Regions from separate parts of the Mesorhizobium sp. M0047 genome, predicted to be linked through region 2. Evidence: riboswitches for the same ligand, from Rfam matches in the RefSeq annotation. Region 2 holds a riboswitch; each other region holds the start of a gene.
The links. Region 2 has a riboswitch for thiamine pyrophosphate ahead of thiC (phosphomethylpyrimidine synthase ThiC). Riboswitches for the same ligand answer to the same signal wherever they lie in the genome.
Positions count from the first base shown of each region.

Region 1 (3,202 bases), on a different contig from region 2:
GAAGGATGTGATGCAGAGCATGAAGACAAGCCCGGCGACACCCGGCAATGCCGCACGCAGCGTTGGCCATTCGATCAGCCGGAACGCCGGCCGTGCTGCCATGCCGAGTTGGCTCGCCAGCCGCCAGTGGTCGGATGGAATGGTCTGCAGCGCCTCGAGGAACAGCCTCGTCGCCAGCGGCAGGTTGAAGAACACATGGGCGACGAGAATGCCGGACAGGCCATAGATGCCCGGCCAGCTTCCGCCGCCGATCACCGTGAGAACGCCGGCGAAATAGCCGGCGCGGCCATAAAGCGCCAGCACGCCGAGTGCCGCGACGATGGCCGGCAGCGCCAACGGTACGGCGAACAGTTGCAGGATGAAGGCGCGGCCGAAGAAGCGTGGGTGCCGCGACATAGCGCGTGCGACGAACAGTGCAGGCACGACGGAGAGCAGCGTCGACAATACCGCTTGCCAGAGCGTGAAGCGCACGACGCGCAGGAGATAGGGATCGAAGGCTGCCCAGGCGCCAGAGAGGTCGTGGCCGCCTTCGAAAAACAGGCCGGCAAATGCGCCGCCGATGAGCAGCGCGATGGCGGCGAGCGCCAGGATGCCAGCTGTGATGCGGGGGTCAGACGCGCGTTGCACGCTGGGCCACCTGACTTGAGGTTCTTAGCGAGGATTGCGCTCCGTCGCGCCCCCCTCTGTCCTGCCGGACATCTCCCCCTCTAGGGGGGAGATTAGCCGTTACCCATGCCTTCGCCAACCTCCGACGTTGCCGGGGACGAGCCGCCAGCAAAGCAGCTGATCTCCCCCCTTGAGGGGGAGATGGCCGGTAGGCCAGAGGGGGGTGGCTTGGCGCAAACATCCGATGTGGCTGAGCCCTACTTGCTCATCGCCGTCAGCCACTCATCCACCCAGGCCTTGCGGTTGGCGGCGACCTGCTCGGGGCTGAACAACCATGTCTTGGTCGGCTTGACCAGTTTGTCGAAGGCCGGGTTGAGCGGCTTGTCGGTCTTCCCGGCCGGGAACATCCAGTTGGTTTCGGGGATGGCATCCTGGAATTTCGGCCCTGTCATGAAGGCCATGAACTTTGCCGCCAGCGGGTTCTTGGCCCCTGTCGTGGTGATGCCCGCGACCTCGATCTGCAGATATTCACCCTCCTCGAAAGAGGCAGCCTGGTAGCGCTCTGTCTTCTCGGCGACCATGTGGTAGGCCGGCGAGGTCGTGTAGGACAGCACCATCGGCGCTTCGCCCTTGGTGAACAGTCCGTAGGCCTCGCTCCAGCCCGGCGTCACGGTCAGCACTTTCGCCTTCAGCTTGGCCCAGGCCTCCGGCGCCTTGTCGCCATAGACAGACTTGACCCACAACAGCAGGCCAAGGCCCGGTGTCGAGGTGCGCGGATCCTGGATGACGATCTTGTCGTCGGCGCTGCCGTCGACCAGTTCCTTCAGGCTTTTCGGCGGGCTCTTCAGCTTCTCGGTGTCGTAGACGACAGCGAAATAGCCGTAATCGAAGGGGACAAAAGTGTCGTCGCTCCAGCCGCCTGGCACAGAGACGTCCGCCACCGCGCCATGCGGTGCGAACAGGCCGGTGGCCTTGGCATCGGCGGTCAGATTGGTGTCGAGGCCGAGCACGATATCAGCCTTGGTCGATGCGCCTTCCAGCCTGACGCGGTTGAGCAGCGCGACGCCGTCGGCGACCGAGACGAACTCGACATCGCAACCGCATTCGGCCTCGAATTCCTTCTTCACCACGGGACCCGGACCCCAGTCGGCGGTGAAGCTTTCATAGGTGTAGATGGTGAGTTTGTCCTTGGCCAAGGCCGGTCCGGACAAGACCAAGGTCATGGCTGAGACAAGAGCGTATAAGAGCGTGCGCATCGGCGCCTCCTTCGTTCGAATTGAAAGGAATTGAGGCGTCGGACTGTCCGAAACGTCTAATCCCTCCGCCGGTACAAACCGGATCAGGTTCAGCGGGTTGGCGAGACTGCCTCTCAGCCGGTCCGCGAAGATCGCGTCCGGCACCCCGTTAGAGCGTTTCGACACATAGGCCGGGCCGATCCTCCACGCAAGTGCGAGTTTGCCGCCTTCCGTTTCCGGCGCCTGGCTGGTAAGGGCCACACGATATGAGCACATTCACCATCCTGCTTGGCGGCGACCTCATCCGCACGCCACGGCTCGACCGCCAGGTCGAAGGCTCCCGGGTGATTGCCGCCGACGCCGGCATCGGCCATGCGCGGCTGCTCAGCCTTGTCCCGGAACTGTGGGTGGGGGATTTCGATTCCGTGCCGGCCAATCTGCCGGACGATCTCGCGACTGTCCCCCGCCGGACTTTCCCGGCCGAAAAGGACAAGACCGATGGCGAACTGGCCATCGCCGCCGCACTGGAGCTCGGTGCGACCAGCCTGGTGCTCGCCGGCGCCTTCGGCGGCAAGCGCGCCGACCACGCCTTCCTGCATCTGGCGCTGGCCCTGCGGCTGGCCGAGGCCGGGACGGATGTGCTTTTAACCAGCGGCGCGCAGGAGGGCGTCCCCCTGCTCCACGGCAAGGCTGGCTTCGACTATGCCGACGGCACGTTGTTTTCGGTGCTCGGCTTTTCCCAACTCGCCGGCCTGACCGTCACCGGCGCCAAATGGCCGCTGAACCACGTCGAGGTGGCGTTTGGCTCGTCGCTGACCATTTCCAATGAGGTCAGGGGCCGCCTCGAAATCGCGCTGGGCCACGGCCGCGCGATACTGCTCGCCCATCCCTATCCCTTGCCTGAAAGCTGATATGGCCCCGCCCCTTCTCAATCTCGACGGTATAAAACTGACCTTCGGCGGCACGCCGCTGCTCGATGGTGCCGCCTTGACGGCGTCGGCAGGCGACAAGATCGCGCTGGTCGGCCGCAACGGGTCGGGCAAGTCGACGCTGCTGAAGATAGCCGCCGGCCTGATCGAGCCGCAGGACGGCGAGGTGTTCCGCCAGCCTTCGGCGACCATACGCTATTTGCCGCAGATTCCCGACATGGAGGGTTTTGCCAGTGTCCGGGCGTATGTGGAGGCCGGACTTGGCCCCGCCGACGACCCGTACCGCGCCAGCTATCTGATGGAGCATCTCGGCTTGTCCGGCGAGGAGCGGCCGAACGACCTGTCCGGCGGCGAGGCGAGGCGCGCCGCCCTGGCCCGCGTCATGGCGCCCGAACCCGACATCCTGCTGCTCGATGAGCCGACCAACCATCT
Region 1 is NZ_JAMYUW010000026.1:14,175-17,376, reverse strand. It holds gene thiP (thiamine/thiamine pyrophosphate ABC transporter permease) at 1-627, opposite strand, end outside; gene thiB (thiamine ABC transporter substrate binding subunit) at 864-1,862, opposite strand; TPP riboswitch at 1,906-2,020, opposite strand; gene NKJ89_RS22605 (thiamine diphosphokinase) at 2,108-2,752, shown strand; gene NKJ89_RS22600 (ABC-F family ATP-binding cassette domain-containing protein) at 2,754-3,202, shown strand, end outside.
Region 1: another riboswitch for thiamine pyrophosphate. It lies ahead of thiB (thiamine ABC transporter substrate binding subunit); the one in region 2 lies ahead of thiC (phosphomethylpyrimidine synthase ThiC).

Region 2 (3,202 bases):
ACGCGGCCGAGACCCCACCTCAAATGACCCTTTCCATCGAGCGGCCGACAAGCTCGGCCCGCAAGCCCGAGCACTCAGCTTTTCGCCATCCCCGTCATTGAAGCCCGGCCGGCATCTCTGCCATCAATCGATTGGCTACGAGCGCCACCGGTCAGCCCCGACCCTCAGACCATCGACATCGAAGCGGCCGCGAGTTGCCTATAAACATTACTGCACTCTTATTGTTTGTGACGCATGCGGGTGGTGAGCGGTTTTCAAAGGCCCCGTTTCCTGCTGACAAAGTTAGCTTGGACCACTGAATTGCCGATCAAAGGCTCTCGGATACTGGTGCGAGTATGAAATCAAAGACGGGCTCAGGCTGGGCAGGCTTTGGCTCCCGCAGAACAACCGGGTAAGCTACGATCGCTTGGGCATGTTCAGCGAGCGCGGCGGGTGTCATTCCCAGTGCTTTCTCAAACAGGCCGCCCGGCACTCTCACCACCTGACGAAAAAGCCCTGCAGCTCTTGTCGCATGGCGCGCCGCAGCGACCCGCTTTCCCTCACGGATCTTCACGCCGGCCGCCGCCAACAGGATCAGTCCCTTGAAGAACAGGCGGTGCTGAGCGCTTTGTTTCGCAGCCTGCCAGAGAGGCTCCCAGGCTTCATGGGCTTCCCAGTAGTAACCGTGGTTGAAAAGGTCGATTCCCCAGAGAAACACATCTGAGCCGAGCGCTTCGCCAACGGCGACGGTCACCGGATCTGATCGGTAACTGTGGCCCAAGGGATCACGCATCGGATGCGGATATTTGCCGGGCAGATACGCATAGCTCGGGAAACTTTTTTCGGGCAGCAAGCGAGGGCGAGACATAGGCCCAGCAAACATGAAAGTGCGTTAAGGGGCAATTCATGCTGACCGCGTCGTGACACGCAAGCAGTCTTAACGGGCTTGTAAAGGGTGTCGAGATTGGCCAAAACGCGCTTTGCCAAATTCATGACGTTGGGTAAGCGGCTGACGCAAGGAGAAGATATGATTTTGCGACTGAAGGAGCGGCTCGGCAAAAGGTTTGAGGAAGAAGTTGAATTCTTCAAAGGCTGGCAGAAGGACAAGAAGGGCGTGGGAGCCCTTATTCCCACTTCGGTTTATGCGGCACGCCGGATGGCAAGCGTGGTGAACCCACGGTCAGGATTGCCAATTCTGGAGCTTGGCGCGGGAACCGGTGTCATCACAAAGGCGATCCTGGCTAGGGGAATCAAGCCGCACCAGCTGGTTTCAGTCGAATATTCCAGGATTTTCTACGACGGCCTGGTGCAACGCTTCCCGAATGTGGACTTCAGATTGGGCGACGCATTTGCGCTGGACGAAGCTCTGGGTGAGCGCAAAGGTGAACAGTTCGATTGCGTTATAAGTGCAGTCCCGCTGTTGAGCTTTCCAATGCAACAGCGTGTCGCGCTGGTTGAGGATCTGCTTGCCCGTATTCCTGCCGGCCGGCCCGTGATTCAGATCACATACGGACCTCTGTCGCCGGTGATCAAGATGCCAGACCGTTACGTGGTTTCCCACTATGACTTCGTCGTCCGCAACATACCGCCGGCACAGCTCTGGACTTATCGTCGAGCAGTCTAGCCAAATCTGGACGGTTTCCTTCTCTGAGGGTTCCGCTGAGTGGTGGCCTTGCACCCAAATAGGATGTGGAACAGAGCAGGGGCAGATGCCTGATTGCCAAGAAGACGACGCGGTCCTTGATTTGACAGTGGGCGGGCCAAATGCGCTTGACAAAGCCGCGCCGGCCCGTTCAACCTGAGGCATTCACCAGGGGAGTCCCGGCAAGGGGCTGAGATACTGCTGGCTTTCGCGGCGCAGTGACCCGTTGAACCTGATCCAGTTCATACTGGCGTAGGGACGGTGCAAGCGCTTTGCGGGAGTTTACGCCCGAGGTCCTGTTTCGGCAGGTCTACAGAAGCGTCTTTTCATCCTTCCGGCACAGAACTGGGTCTCCAATGCATGAGCAAAGGAGCTCAAGATGAATGCCCTCACCCCCGCAGTGTCGACGGGACCGCTGCCCGCCTCCCGGAAAATCCACAAGCTCGGTACCATCCACTCGCAGATCAGGGTGCCGATGCGCGAAATCTCCGTCCATCCGACGGCGGGCGAACCGCCCGTCATCGTCTACGATCCGTCCGGCCCCTATACCGACCCGACAGTCGAAACCAGCATCGAAAAGGGCCTCGCGCGGATTCGCCATAAATGGGTTATCGCGCGGGGCGATGTCGAAGCCTATGACGGCCGCCATGTCCGGCCGGAAGACAACGGATTCGCGGTGGGCGAACGCCTGACACCGGAGTTTCCCGTTCGCAACCGGCCGCTCAGAGCCAAGGCCGGCAAGGCGGTGACACAGCTTGCCTATGCGCGCGCCGGCGTCATCACACCCGAAATGGAGTTCGTCGCCATCCGCGAGAACCTTGGTCGCGAGATCCTGCGCGGAAAGCTTGAGCGCGACGGCGAGGCTTTCGGCGCGACGCTGCCCGATTTCGTCACACCCGAATTCGTGCGCGACGAGGTGGCGCGCGGACGCGCGATCATTCCCGCCAACATCAATCATCCCGAGAGCGAGCCGATGATCATCGGTCGCAATTTTCTGGTCAAGATCAACGCCAACATCGGCAACTCCGCCGTCACATCGTCGATGGCCGAAGAGGTCGAAAAGATGGTGTGGGCGATCCGCTGGGGCGCCGATACGGTGATGGACCTGTCGACCGGCCGCAACATCCACAACATCCGCGAATGGATCGTCCGCAACTCGCCGGTGCCGATCGGCACGGTGCCGCTCTACCAGGCGCTCGAGAAGGTTGGCGGCATTGCCGAGGATCTGACCTGGGAGGTGTACCGCGACACGCTGATCGAACAGGCCGAGCAAGGCGTCGACTATTTCACCATCCACGCCGGCGTGCGGCTGCATTACATCCCGCTGACCGTCGACCGGGTGACGGGTATCGTCTCGCGCGGCGGCTCGATCATGGCCAAATGGTGCCTGCACCATCACCGGGAAAGCTTCCTCTACGAGCACTTCGCGGAGATCTGCGACATCTGCCGCGCTTATGACGTCTCCTTCTCGCTCGGCGACGGCCTTCGTCCCGGCTCGATCGCCGATGCCAACGACGCGGCGCAGTTCGCCGAGCTGGAAACGCTTGGCGAGCTGACGCAGATCGCCTGGGCGAAGGATTG
Region 2 is NZ_JAMYUW010000042.1:51,991-55,192, reverse strand. It holds partial or broken gene NKJ89_RS28910 (MFS transporter) at 1-101, shown strand, start outside; gene NKJ89_RS28905 (DUF309 domain-containing protein) at 308-832, opposite strand; gene pmtA (phospholipid N-methyltransferase PmtA) at 1,007-1,603, shown strand; TPP riboswitch at 1,782-1,898, shown strand; gene thiC (phosphomethylpyrimidine synthase ThiC) at 2,001-3,202, shown strand, end outside.

Region 3 (3,202 bases), on a different contig from region 2:
GCAGGCCTTGTCTCGGCAACGGTAACCGCCGCGCCGCGTGCGGCGAATTCGAAGGCGGCGGTGAGGCCGGCAACGCCGGCCCCTTTGACCAAGACCTTCATGATGGCTCACGTGGCTGAGGTATGAGCGGTGCGCCGGTCTCGTCCGCCGGCAGGTAGAGATCGCCGCCCTCGCGGTACTTCGCCGCCATCGCCGCCATGCCCTCTTTCTGTGCCTCGGCGCGGATGTCGTGAGAGATACGCATGGAGCAGAATTTCGGTCCGCACATCGAGCAGAAATGCGCCACCTTGTGCGCTTCCTTGGGCAAGGTCTGGTCGTGGAAGGACCGCGCGGTTTCCGGGTCGAGCGACAGATTGAACTGGTCCTCCCAGCGGAACTCGAAGCGCGCGCGGGAAAGCGCATCATCCCTGACTTTCGCTGCCGGATGGCCCTTCGCCAGGTCGGCGGCGTGGGCTGCTATCTTGTAGGTGATCACGCCGATCTTGACGTCGCTGCGATCGGGAAGGCCGAGATGCTCCTTGGGCGTGACGTAGCAGAGCATGGCGGTGCCGAACCAGCCGATCATCGCGGCGCCGATGCCTGAGGTGATGTGGTCGTAGCCCGGCGCGATGTCGGTCGTCAGCGGTCCAAGCGTATAGAACGGCGCCTCGCCGCAGACGGCGAGTTGCTTGTCCATGTTCGCCTTGATTTTGTGCATCGGCACGTGGCCGGGCCCTTCGATCATCACCTGGCAATCCTTCGCCCAGGCGATCTGCGTCAGCTCGCCGAGCGTTTCCAGCTCGGCGAACTGCGCCGCGTCGTTGGCATCGGCGATCGAGCCTGGACGAAGGCCGTCGCCGAGCGAGAAGGAGACGTCGTAGGCTCTGGCGATGTCGCAGATCTCGGCGAAGTGCTCGTAGAGGAAGCTTTCCCGGTGATGGTGCAGGCACCATTTGGCCATGATCGAGCCGCCGCGCGAGACGATACCCGTCACCCGGTCGACGGTCAGCGGGATGTAATGCAGCCGCACGCCGGCGTGGATGGTGAAATAGTCGACGCCTTGCTCGGCCTGTTCGATCAGCGTGTCGCGGTAGACCTCCCAGGTCAGATCCTCGGCAATGCCGCCGACCTTTTCGAGCGCCTGGTAGAGCGGCACCGTGCCGATCGGCACCGGCGCGTTGCGCACGATCCAGTCGCGGATGTTGTGGATGTTGCGGCCGGTCGACAGGTCCATCACCGTATCGGCGCCCCAGCGGATCGCCCACACCATCTTTTCGACCTCTTCGGCCATCGACGACGTGACGGCCGAATTGCCGATATTGGCGTTGATCTTGACCAGGAAATTGCGGCCGATGATCATCGGCTCGCTCTCGGGATGATTGATGTTGGCGGGAATGATTGCCCGCCCGCGCGCCACCTCGTCGCGCACGAATTCCGGCGTCACGAAGTCGGGGATCACCGCGCCAAAGGCTTCGCCGTCGCGTTGCAGCTTGCCGCGCAGGATCTCGCGGCCGAGGTTCTCGCGGATGGCGACGAACTCCATTTCGGGTGTGATGATGCCGGCGCGCGCATAGGCAAGCTGGGTCACCGCCTTGCCTGCCTTGGCCCTGAGCGGCCGGTTGCGGATGGGAAATTCCGGCGTCAGACGCTCGCCAATCGCAAATCCGTTGTCTTCCGGCCGAACATGGCGGCCGTCATAGGCTTCGACATCAGCGCGTGCCGCAATCCATTCGCGGCGACGCCGGGCAAGGCCTTTTTCGATGCTGGTTTCGATGGCCGGGTCGGTATAGGGGCCGGACGGATCGTAGACGGTGACGGGCGGTTCGCCCGCCGTCGGATGGACGGAGATTTCGCGCATCGGCACCCTGATCTGCGGATGGAGGACGCCGGACTTGTGGATTTTCCGTGAGGCAGGCAGCGGCCCTGTCGACACGGCGGGGGTGAGGGCATTCATCTTGAGGCTCCTTTGCTCATGCATTGGAGACCCAGTTCTGTGCCGGAAGGATGAAAAGACGCTTCTGTCGACCTGCCGAAATAGGACCTCGGGCGTAAACTCCCGCAAAGCGCTTGCACCGTCCCTACGCCAGTATGAACTGGATCAGGTTCAACGGGTCACTGCGCCGCGAAAGCCAGCAGTATCTCAGCCCCTTGCCGGGACTCCCCTGGTGAATGCCTCAGGTTGAACGGGCCGGCGCTATTTTGTCAAGCGCATTTGGCCCGCCCGTGCGACCCGCGAACTTAGCGCCGCCGTCCGAGAAATAGCCGTGCTTACGGCGCCACGTCACCGGTTTAGCCAAGAAGGACGCCTTTCTGACGTTTTTGAAATTCAGGGAGGAGCATCTGCGATTGCACAAAGATCATTGCGTGAGAGACATCGATACCGTAGCCGCCCGAAGGTTCGCTCGACCACCCTGCGGCGCGGCAGGATTTGGAGCCATTCTGACCGTCCAATCGACGGATGATCTCGACCATCAAGTGCAGGTGCCAGTGAGCTTGAGCCATAGGCACCATTGGCGAACAGATGCTTCACCCAGCGCTGGCGCTTGCGCTGACAACCTCCCGGAATTAACCTCGCGCGGACGACCGCGACGTCTTCGGCATCAGCGGTCCGAACTGCACCCACCGCTCGTCTGTCAAATCAAACCAGGACCGCTTCGTCATATTGGCAATCTGGCATCTGCCCCTGCTCTGTCCACATCCTGTTTGGGTGGAAGGCCACCACCCAGCGGAACCCTCAGAGAAGGAAACCGTCCAGATCTGGCTAGACTGCTCGACGATAAGTCCAGAGCTGTGCCGGCGGTATGTTGCGAACGACGAAGTCATAGTGGGAAACCACGTAACGGTCTGGCATCTTGATCACCGGCGACAGAGGTCCATACGTGATCTGAATTAGGGGCCGGCCCGCAGGAATACGGGCGAGCAGATCCTCAACCAGCGCGACACGCTGTTGCATTGGAAAGCTCAACAGCGGGACTGCACTTATAACACAATCGAACTGTTCACCTTTGCGCTCACCCAGAGCTGCGTCCAGCGCAAATGCGTCGCCCAATCTGAAGTCCACATTCGGGAAGCGTTGCACCAAGCCGTCGTAGAAAATCCTGGAATATTCGACTGAAACCAGCTGGCGCGGCTTGATTCCCCTAGCCAGGATCGCCTTTGTGATGACACCGGTTCCCGCGCCAAGCTCCAGAATCGGCAATCCTGACCGTGGGTTCACCACGCT
Region 3 is NZ_JAMYUW010000014.1:79,517-82,718, forward strand. It holds gene thiO (glycine oxidase ThiO) at 1-101, opposite strand, end outside; gene thiC (phosphomethylpyrimidine synthase ThiC) at 98-1,933, opposite strand; TPP riboswitch at 2,037-2,153, opposite strand; partial or broken gene NKJ89_RS15955 (IS5/IS1182 family transposase) at 2,339-2,527, opposite strand; gene pmtA (phospholipid N-methyltransferase PmtA) at 2,741-3,202, opposite strand, start outside.
Region 3: another riboswitch for thiamine pyrophosphate. It lies ahead of thiC (phosphomethylpyrimidine synthase ThiC); the one in region 2 lies ahead of thiC (phosphomethylpyrimidine synthase ThiC).

Region 4 (3,202 bases), on a different contig from region 2:
CGAACGGCTCGTCGAGCAAAAGCATGTCGCGCTCCTGCACCACCGTGCGCAGCAGGGCCGTACGCTGGCGCATGCCGCCGGACAGCTGAGCAGGAAAATGCCGCTCGAAGCCAGCAAGCCCGAACTCGGCAAACAGCGGCGCAACACGTGCCCGCGCCGCCTTGCGCCCGATGCCCTGCACTTCGAGCCCCAGCGTCGTGTTGTCGAGAATGCGTCGCCACGGCATCAGCGCGTCGCGTTGCGGCATGAAGGCGAAATGCCTGCCGTGGTCATCGAGGGCGCGCCGTCGAACAACATCTCGCCCTCGCCGTGCTCGGCGCCGGTCAGAAGCTGGAACAGCGTCGACTTGCCGGCGCCCGAGGGCCCAAGCACCGAGACGAACTCACCAGCGCCGACACTCAGCGAAATATCGGCCAGCACGTCGAGCCCACCGAACGCCTTGCGCACATGCCGCAGTTCGAGCCGGCTCATCGCCGCTTCCCTGCGGTATCCTTGCCCTCCCAAGGCATGGCAATGCGCTGCAACAGTACGGTCAACCCGAACAGGGCAAGCGTAAGCGCTGCGCTGACGCCGACAGCGGCCAGCACCAGGTCGGGGCGGAAATTGTTCTTGGCGTTGAGCATATAGATGCCCAAGCCCTTCGCCGCACCCGCATATTCGGCGAAGATAGCGCCGACCACGGCATAGGTGATGGAGATCCTCAGGCCAGCAAAGAAGTAAGGCAGCGCCGAAGGCAGCCGCGCCAGCACGAAGATGCGCCAGCGCCCTGCCCCCATGGCGTGCAGCATCTGGCCGATCTCGGCCTCGGTCGACTCGTAACCCTCGACCAATGCCACCAGCATCGGAAAGAAGGTGACCAGCGCCACCAGCATGATCTTGGGCGCCAGTCCGGAGCCAAACCACAGCACCACCAGCGGCGCGATCGCCACCAGCGGCAATGTCTGGCTGAAGATGAAGACGGGAAACAGCGCGCGGCGCAGCGGCTGGAAAAAGTCGACCAGTATCGATAGCGCAAAGGCGACGCTGAGCGAACAGGCAAAGCCAAGCAGCGTGGCGCGGATGGTCGGAGCGGCGTTGTCGATCAACGCCTCGCGATTGAGCATCGCTTGCTCAAGGACGCGTGACGGCGCCGGCAGTGTCGTCGGCTTGATGCCGGAATAGATGGCATAAAGCTCCCAGGCCAGCAGGAGCAGTCCGACCGACATCGTCACCGGTACCGCCTTGACAAGAAGGCTCGCGATCGGGCGCGAAGAAACTGGGGATGGGACCACGGCAGGTAACCTTTGACGGCCTCGCATAGGCGGCGGCTGTTTCAGACGGCCGACGGGCTGTTGGCTGAAACCGTGACGTCGAGGGTTACGTGGCCGGCACCCGGTCCGAAGCGGCAGAAGGCCGCGTCAAGCGCCGAAAAGATCGCGCCCGCATCACCGCGCAATTTCGTGCAGAAATGCTTGGAGCGCTCATAGACGCCCGACTGCTTGAGAAAATCGATGCAGCCGTAGATCTCATCCATATGGTCGTCGGTGCCCATCACATAGAGCGAGAACTGCGCTGCCGCCGGCTGGCCAGTCGAAGCCGCGCCGCGCACCGCCGCGATGGCCGCATCCCTGCGCGGGCCGAGTGGCCCGACCGGTCCGCCAAGGGCATCGGAGCGGCAGATCGGATCGTCCGGCTCGCCCGGGCAGCCGCGTGAGATGGTGGCTGACAGCACGCAATGTTTACCGCTGCGCGCCGCCGCCACGAAGAGGTCGCGCATGGCTGGAAACAGCACCTCGGGTGGCCCGACCAGCAGGGTCGAGATGTCGTCGGTCTCGATCCGGAGCTTGTCGCGATAGGGACCGAGCGCGCCCAGCGCGCCAAGGATGACGCCGACGAAATCGTCGGCCATGGGATATAGGGAAATCTGTGCGCCTGAAAACATGGCCCGCCTCGCTCCGCTGGTATTACCCAGATCAGCTTTTAGGGTCTGTGGGCTTGCCGCCCCCGTCTCAGCCCCGACCGTACGGAGCACCCCTGTGGATGCGCGGGTTAAAGCACCAATCAAACCGAAGTGAAAGCCATTTTTTCAGCGCGCTGCACCAAAAAGCATTGCGCCAGGCGTGGTTCTTGGGTCGAAGACGCCGATGTTTCTGGAGCGAAATTTTATCGGGAACCTTCGCTGCCGCGACCGGTTGTCCCCATAGTCGCAAATGCGATCACCTTCGTAGAAACAAGCGACGAGTTCACAGAAATGGAGACAAACCATGTTCATGAAAATCCTCGCAGCTTCGGCTCTCACGATTGGTCTGGCCATGTCAGCCATGGCGCAAAGTGCCGGCAGCAATAACGCAAGTGGCGATGGCGCCGGCAGCGGGAAGTCGGTGACTGTGGAGCCGAACACCCCGGCTTCGCCGAATACGGTTAGGCCCGGTACTGTCGACCTCGGCATAACCAACAGCACGACCGGCATGCCCGGCGACATGAATTCGAACGCAGATCGAAATTGCCCGGCCGGCCCGCAGGGCGCGCAGCCTGACGCCACCCACACCTCGCCGGGCACCTCTGTGCCGACGGTCAACGATAACCACTGCGGTAAGTAGGCCATTGCCGGCAACCGAGGAAGCCGCGAGCGCATGCTCCGCGGCTTTTTTGGGCGCCCGCGGAACCGGGCACTCCTAAACAAGGCCAAGCTGGCATTATCGATCTTTTCAAGCGGGGCGCGGTCTCGCAGCCGCCAAGGGTCAACGCCATACCCAACGCAGCAGGCGTTACCCCCCGCAGCGTGTTCCTAGCCGCGCTTGATTTGCCACGTAGCGTGCTAAGATGGCGCAGTCCTTGATATCAGGCGCTCGACGGCTGCACCGAGGTGACAAGGCGCAGTGACCTGAAAGGGCTTGGCCTGCGACGAAGCCGCTCGACGGTCTCGTCGAGCCGGCACAGTCGCCGGTTGTGAAGTCTACGAAACAGCCTTTTCGCGAACCGGCAGCTTCCAGCCCGGCCTGACGAAGTGGCAGGTGTAGCCGTTGGGATATTTCTCCAGATAGTCCTGATGCTCAGGCTCGGCTTCCCAGAAGGGACCGACCGGCGCCACTTCGGTGACGACCTTGCCCGGCCACAGACCCGAGGCATCGACATCGGCGATAGTGTCCTCGGCGACGCGCTTCTGTTCGTCGCTGGTGTAATAGATCGCCGAGCGGTAACTCAGCCCGACATCGTTGCCCTG
Region 4 is NZ_JAMYUW010000008.1:69,329-72,530, forward strand. It holds partial or broken gene NKJ89_RS09860 (ABC transporter ATP-binding protein) at 1-471, opposite strand, end outside; gene NKJ89_RS09865 (ABC transporter permease) at 468-1,298, opposite strand; gene NKJ89_RS09870 (YkoF family thiamine/hydroxymethylpyrimidine-binding protein) at 1,313-1,921, opposite strand; TPP riboswitch at 1,912-2,025, opposite strand; gene NKJ89_RS09875 (hypothetical protein) at 2,244-2,579, shown strand; gene msrA (peptide-methionine (S)-S-oxide reductase MsrA) at 2,936-3,202, opposite strand, start outside.
Region 4: another riboswitch for thiamine pyrophosphate. It lies ahead of NKJ89_RS09870 (YkoF family thiamine/hydroxymethylpyrimidine-binding protein); the one in region 2 lies ahead of thiC (phosphomethylpyrimidine synthase ThiC).